Regions from separate parts of the Bradyrhizobium sp. PUT101 genome, predicted to be linked through region 3. Evidence: riboswitches for the same ligand, from Rfam matches in the RefSeq annotation. Region 3 holds a riboswitch; each other region holds the start of a gene.

Region 1 (2,196 bases), 1.4 Mb from region 3:
GTTGCCGAGCTGCTGCTGATCGTGAAAAATCTCGATATAGCTGGTTCGGTTGATGAGCCCGGTGGCAGGATTGTAGGCGTAGCTTTCGACGTCTTTCCAGTGTCGCTTGGAGTTCAAATAGTAAAGAGTGTTCCGGACCGAGATTCCATCGGTGATCTGCCAATCGGTCTTCACCTGGTTCCAGCTATCCTGGTAGCGGATGTGGCTGTCGCTGACGTTGTAGTTTTTGAAGCGCAGGGATTCATCCAGCCTGCCGTTGATCAGCGGCGTGCCGAAGTAGCGCGACGGGTTGCGGTCACCGTAATCTGTAGACAGCGTCCAGATGACGTCTTCGTTCTGCTTAACCTGAACCACGGCATGAAGTGCGGCATTGGAGGTATTATCGCGATCGACCCAGCCGTCCGACATGTTGCCGGTGGCGGTGATACGATAGGCGACGTCCTTACTCACCGGACCGCCGCTGTCCACCGCGATTCGCCGCGTCATGTTGCTGTCCAGCGACATCTCGGCCTGGTTGCGAGGGATCCACAGCGGCAGTTTCGAAACAATGTTGATGGCGCCGCCGACCGCACCCGCGCCATACATCATCGATGCAGGGCCGCGCAGCACCTCGATGCGCTCGGTCGACCACGTGTCGAACGGAAACGTCACCGTCCCGGCGCCGATATAGAGCTGGGTGCCGTCGTATAGCGTCATGACGGATCCAAGGCCCGTGAAGCCGCGGGTATTGAACGAGACTCCGCCATTGCCCGGTGCCGGGCTCGCCGTGAAGCCGGTGGCGTTTTGCGTCACCGCGTCGAGGATGTTCTGCTGGCCGCGTTCAGAAATGGTTTCGGCCGAGATCACCTCCACGCTGGCCGGCGTCTGCAGTCGCGTCAAGCCGAGTCGGCTACCGGCCGTGCTAGCGCCGGTTAGGTTGAGCGTCGGTGCGGCGAACTCGGGACCCGTCGGGTTGGCAGTCGGAGCACGCGTGTCGGCAGCTACGCCTCGCTGCTGGCGTGAGCGCGCGAGGCGCGTTGCATCGCTACGTCGGGTGCTGCGAGCATTCGGTGGCCTCGCTGGCGGTTGCACCACCACAGGATCGAGCGTCTGGGCCGGCCTTTCGGACTGTGCCCAGCCATCCGTCGACAACACGAGGCAGGAGAATACGAGGCAGGAGAATGCAACTGAACGGAGCAACGCGCGGCGATGCTGTGGCGCGAAGATTGTACGGGAGGTCATCAATAGACTCGCGATAACGTGGCACGTCACCGCGAACGCAGTTTGGCCGCTGCCTCAAGAGGAAGACAGCTCAACACCCACCAGGACACCCCGCCCAATGTGCTCGCGTGTGACCACGACTGACGGCAGGTCTCCTGGCTCGCGGGTCGTTGCCTGTCGCCGCCTTCCCAAGCTCGCAGGCCCAGTGGCGTTTGGCGAAAGGCTCACCGCTTACAGTTGCGGGGGCAGCCACGGCGTTGGGGGATCCCCGCACCGTATTCCCTATTGATCTCCCGAAGGAGAACCGTCGCAGTCACCCTAGTTTTATTTGCGAAGGGCTGTCAACTGGCTGCCCCGAGACAGTTCAGCGCGTCGCACCGTCATCGGCGACGCGCCGATCGTCCACCGGGCGGCGTCGGGCGAAACACCAATCCGCTGTCAACCCCTCTCCTCGAAAATATTCCACTTTACCGAAATTCGGATTTGTCGTATGTGCCGGCCATCCCAGCCCACCAGAGGGGCGGTCGTACGTCGTCACGAACGCGGGCTGGGTTGCGGTGGACGCGGGCGGCGTTAAAGGCGGTTTGTTGCGTGCAGGGCGGGATGAACCTCGTGAGCATGGCGCGGACCGCGAAGACGGACGGCGCCCATGTCCGGCGGAGCCTCTTGGCGAAGCCGGATGGCCTGCGTACGGCGAAACCGTGTGGTCCTGGCCGTCGTTGCTACGGTCAAGCCCTGGCGAAGGCGTCACTCGCGTCAACCGGCGCGATGCCGTGAATTTCGTCGAGGCGAGGGAGGCCAGAAGGAACTCGGCTCCCGGGAGAGCGCGGCATAGGCCGTCAAACCATCGCGCAGGGAAGGCCGGGTTTCGGCTGCCCTGTGTCTCCCCTGTGCATTGCGCGTGCATTCGTTCAGCACGGGGGTCTTATGGGTGCCAGCCGGCGCCCGGTCTTCCCTGCGCCCTCTTCCGAAAGGGTGAGGCGAAAGGCAAAACTC
Region 2 (2,196 bases), 1.5 Mb from region 3:
TTTTCGTGAAGCCGGCGGTCGCGCTAAAACCCTGCTGGTTGGCGTAGTTGAAGGGCGTGCCGGCCCCTCGCCGGTTGGTCGCGAGCTCGTCGAGACCGATCGACGGATCCACGGTGCGGCCGCCCGGCAGTCGCAGCTCCTGATTGTCACCGGTGACGGTCAGGAAGGCGGTCAGGCCAGGCATCGTGTAGTTCAGGTTGCCGACGCCGTTCTCCTGGGAATAGCGATTGTTGTCGCGGTAGCCGTCGGTCCTGACGGCATTGCCGTGGAACGAGGTCGACCACGGACCGGAATTGAGCGCGGTCGAGACGTTGCCGAGCCCAGCGTTGAACGAGCCGAAACCGGCCTCGATGCGCGCTGTCGCGGGCGGGCCGCCGACGCCGTTTTTGGTGACGATGTTGATGACGCCGCCAACCGCATTGTCACCATACAGCACTGCACCGGAATTGCCGCGCGTGATCTCGATACGCTCGATGGCATTGAGCGGGATCGTGGAGAGATCCACCTGCGCCATGTCGATGTCGTTCAGCCGCCGTCCGTTGACCAGCACCAGCGTATTGGCCGTGGCGAAGGCACCGAAGCCGCGCAGATCGACACTGGTCTTGGCACCGATCTGGCCGCCATAGAACGTCGTGATCTGGGCGCCCGGTACTTGCGTCGCGATGATCTCGGCCAGCGTTTGCGACGGCGCATGGGCGATGTCTGCGGCCGTGATGATGGTCGTGGCCGCGCCGACGATGCCGTCATTGCCGGCGGCCGCTCCACTGCCCGAGCCGGACGAGCCGGTCCCGCCCGGCGCACCATTCGGGCTCACCCGGCGCCTCACCGCATCGCCATCGCCGGCCGCCCTGGCCCGCGTACGGCTCTGATCGTCAGGCTGGGTCACTTCGACCGGCGGCAGCTGTTCGGCACCGGCCTGCTGCGCGTGGGCGATGGAGGGATCGAGCGAATAGAAGGAAGCGGCCGCAACGATGCCGGCGCAGCAGCGCCTGGCGGCAGTGACAAAACGGGACAAAATCATAACCTCGGCATGACGTCAGTGGCACGTCACAGCGAACGAGGCTTTACGGCGGAGCGATCGATTGCTCCGGTGAAGCTAATGTCTGTACTCCCCGACCGACATCCTCGCGTGTGACCACGGCTGACGGCAGGTCTCCTGGCTCGCGGGTCGTTACCTCTGCGTCGCCTTCCCAGGACCGAAATTCCCAGTGGCATAGGACGAGAGATTCACCGCTTACAGTTGCGGGGGCAGCCATGGCATTGAGAAGATCCCGCCTTGGGACATCTCGCACCACGTTCCCTTTTGATCTCCATGAGGAGAACCGCCAGCGGCCAATCTACGGGGCGCCCAGGCCGGGAGTCAATCGACCGCTGGCATCTTGGCCGCAGACGCGATCGGCCGGCTCCACAACGAATCGAGCAATGCCCTGCGCCGCCTACGTTCGCCCCCGCGGGCGCTGGGCCTGAGCCCAGGCCACAGCGACATCCCGCGGCGGAGCGTCGAGGCGCTTGATCGGCGTCAGTTCGCCGGAGGCCGAGACGATCGCGGTCTCTTCGCGCCGGCAGCGCGTGCAGACGAAACGGACCTCATGCGGGGATGCCGACCAGCTTGAACGTTTCACGTTGGCGGCCATCGGCCAGGCATCGCAATGCGAGCACGATACCAGGAACCGGCCGGGATCGAGCATACCCATTCCATTGGACTCCGCGTCCTGCCCACTGCTTCCAATGACTATCCTATGTGAATCGTTCCGGTGCCTCGGCACCGTCGACGCCACGTTCGCTGGAAGCCTGCGCGCTGCTCGCCGTTCCCACGAGACCTCCGGCGTTGTCGATTTCAAAGCTTGCGAATTTCATCCGATGTCCCCCTGCTCCGATCGACCCTATCAGGTCGAGACGGCGAGGACGATTGGGGAGCCGGGGATCGCGCGTTGCGACGCCTCGCAAGGCAGAAGGTAATCCGCTCAGCGAGCCCCCTTGAGGGTGCAGGATGTCGTGCAGGTGACCGTGGTGCCGCGATCGCACGATCTGCAGGCGTTGACGCACTGGTTCATGTCGCGTGGATTGTAGTTGTAGTTTCGTAGCGGACAGGTCGACGTCGTCGAGCCGGTGATGTCCCGCTCCTGGTCGCAGGCCGCCGTCATGAGCGCGAATATGATCACGGCAACGAAGCGCATGGGACCTGCCCTGTCAGGC
Region 3 (2,196 bases):
TATCGTCTCGCCGAACTGGCTGCGCCGATGCCGGGGCATCAGCCCGGTGCACGCCTGCGCGGTCACGAGTTCCACTATTCGACGATCGTCGCGCAGCCGGATGCGCCGCTCGCGGTCGTGCACGATGCGACGGGCGCCGCCATGGCCGAGACCGGCTCGCGGCGCGGCCACGCCACCGGTACGTTCTTTCATCTGATCGCGGAGGACCGGTGAGAGGATTCGTGTGGTTCATTTCAGCCGGACCCGGCGATCCCGAGTTGCTCACGGTGAGGGGCGCCGCGCGGCTGCGCGAGGCCGACGTCGTGCTCTATGACGACCTCGCCTCCGGCGCGATTCTGGATCTGGCCCGGCCCGGCGCCAATCTCGTCGCGGTGGGAAAACGGGCAGGGCGGCCCTCGACCAAGCAGCACCACGTCAACCGTCTCCTGGTCGACTATGCCGCGACAGGCGCGCGCGTGGTGCGGCTCAAGTCCGGCGATGCCGGCATTTTCGGCCGGCTCGAGGAAGAGCTGGAAACGCTGCGCGAAGCCGGCATCGGCTACGAGATCGTTCCTGGCGTCACATCCGCTTGTGTCGCCGCCGCCCAGGCCGGCATTCCCCTGACCCGTCGGCATACCTCCCGCCGGGTGCAGTTCATCACGGGGGCCGATGTCAGCGGCGAGCTGCCGTCCAATCTGAACTGGGCGGCGCTGGCCGATCCCGAGGCCACGACCGTGGTCTATATGGGCCGGCGCACCTTTCCGGCGCTTGCCGCGAAGTTGATCGCGCACGGCCTCGCCGCAAACACGCCTGCACTGTTTGCCGAATCCCTCGGCCGTCCCGACGAGCGGCTGGTCCGCACCACCATCGCCGAGCTCGCCGAGCAGCTTGCGCGGGGCGGCGCCGCGTCCACGGCGGCCGTGATCCTGATCGGCGCGCTGGCAGGCGATTATCCGTCATGACGGCCGCGGTCGCCCTTCGCCTCTTGACGCCCGGCCCGCGAAAGGCGCACACAGGAGTGGCATGGTGCTCGACGCGGCGCAAAGCGCCGGAGCATAATCGGGAATGGGGGTGGGCGGACCCAGTTGCGGCGCCCAAAACCCCAGCCGCCCCCGCGACTGTAAGCGGTGAGGGGCTCCGAATCGCCACTGGGCCGCAAGGTCCGGGAAGGCCGGAGAACCCAGTGAACCGCGAGCCAGGAGACCGGCCCTGCACGTTTTGAGACCAAGGCCGTCGGGTGTGACGGCAGGAAGGAATTGAGCCATGCATATCGAACCGGGAATCGTCACGGGCGCCAAGCTCGTATTGAGTTACGCAACCGGCATCGCCGCAGGCGGCGTTGCGCTGAAGCTTGCGGCCGAAACCGTTCGCACGCAGGGCGTCGGCTCGTTCGCGGCGCGTACCCTGACCACTACCGGCCTCGTCTTCACCTTCTTCCAGGTCCTGCCGCACTTCCCGGTCGGCGTCTCCGAAGTGCACTTCATCCTGGGCTCGACCTTGTTCCTGCTGTTTGGTGCTGCGCCCGCGGCCTTCGGCCTCGCGTTCGGCCTGCTGCTCCAGGGTCTGTTGTTCGAGCCCGCTGACCTGCCGCAATACGGCATGAATGTCACCACGCTGCTGGTGCCGCTGTTCGCGATCCAGGCCATCGCCACGCGCATTATTTCGCGTAACACCGCCTATGTCGATCTGAAGTACGGTCAGGCGCTGGCGCTGTCGACGACTTATCAAGCGGGTGTTGTCGCCTGGGTGGCGTTCTGGGCGCTCTACGGCTCCGGTTTTGCCATGAGCAACCTCGCCAACATCGCGACCTTCGCGGCCTCCTACGCGCTGGTCATCGTGATCGAGCCGCTGGCAGACCTCGCAGTGCTGGCGCTGGCGAAGTCGCTGCGCGGCGTCACCGCGCCCGGCCTCGTCACTCCGCGCCTGCACAACGCGGCCTGAGAGACAAGCGAACGGGCGGCCGCTGCGGCCGCCCGTCGCGCTCGCGATGCTCACGTTCTCCCTGATAGGCATCGGTTGCGGCGATCCCGAGCAGCTCACGCGCGCCGCGATCGGTGCCATCAACGCGGCCGATCTCGTCATGATCCCGCGCAAGGGGGCTGCCAAGTCCGATCTCGCTGATCTCCGGCGAACGATCTGCGCGGACGTGCTCACCAGCGACAAGACGGCCATCGCCGAATTCGACCTTCCCGTGCGCGACGCCGGTGAAGCTGATTA

What was found. Region 3 has a riboswitch for cobalamin ahead of ACSHT2_RS32335 (energy-coupling factor ABC transporter permease). Riboswitches for the same ligand answer to the same signal wherever they lie in the genome.
Region 1: linked by a shared signal. The riboswitch ahead of ACSHT2_RS25905 (TonB-dependent receptor) and the one ahead of ACSHT2_RS32335 (energy-coupling factor ABC transporter permease) in region 3 are both predicted to bind cobalamin.
Region 2: linked by a shared signal. The riboswitch ahead of ACSHT2_RS04270 (TonB-dependent receptor) and the one ahead of ACSHT2_RS32335 (energy-coupling factor ABC transporter permease) in region 3 are both predicted to bind cobalamin.

Annotation. Positions count from the first base shown of each region.
Region 1 covers NZ_CP197207.1:5,367,202-5,369,397, forward strand. Annotated here, with positions in the region: gene ACSHT2_RS25905 (TonB-dependent receptor) at 1-1,221, opposite strand, end outside; cobalamin riboswitch at 1,329-1,524, opposite strand.
Region 2 covers NZ_CP197207.1:877,549-879,744, forward strand. Annotated here, with positions in the region: gene ACSHT2_RS04270 (TonB-dependent receptor) at 1-1,015, opposite strand, end outside; cobalamin riboswitch at 1,130-1,342, opposite strand; gene ACSHT2_RS04275 (hypothetical protein) at 1,437-1,694, opposite strand; gene ACSHT2_RS04280 (hypothetical protein) at 1,965-2,177, opposite strand.
Region 3 covers NZ_CP197207.1:6,784,797-6,786,992, forward strand. Annotated here, with positions in the region: gene ACSHT2_RS32325 (cobyrinate a,c-diamide synthase) at 1-213, shown strand, start outside; gene cobA (uroporphyrinogen-III C-methyltransferase) at 210-941, shown strand; cobalamin riboswitch at 987-1,205, shown strand; gene ACSHT2_RS32335 (energy-coupling factor ABC transporter permease) at 1,243-1,920, shown strand; gene cobF (precorrin-6A synthase (deacetylating)) at 1,967-2,196, shown strand, end outside.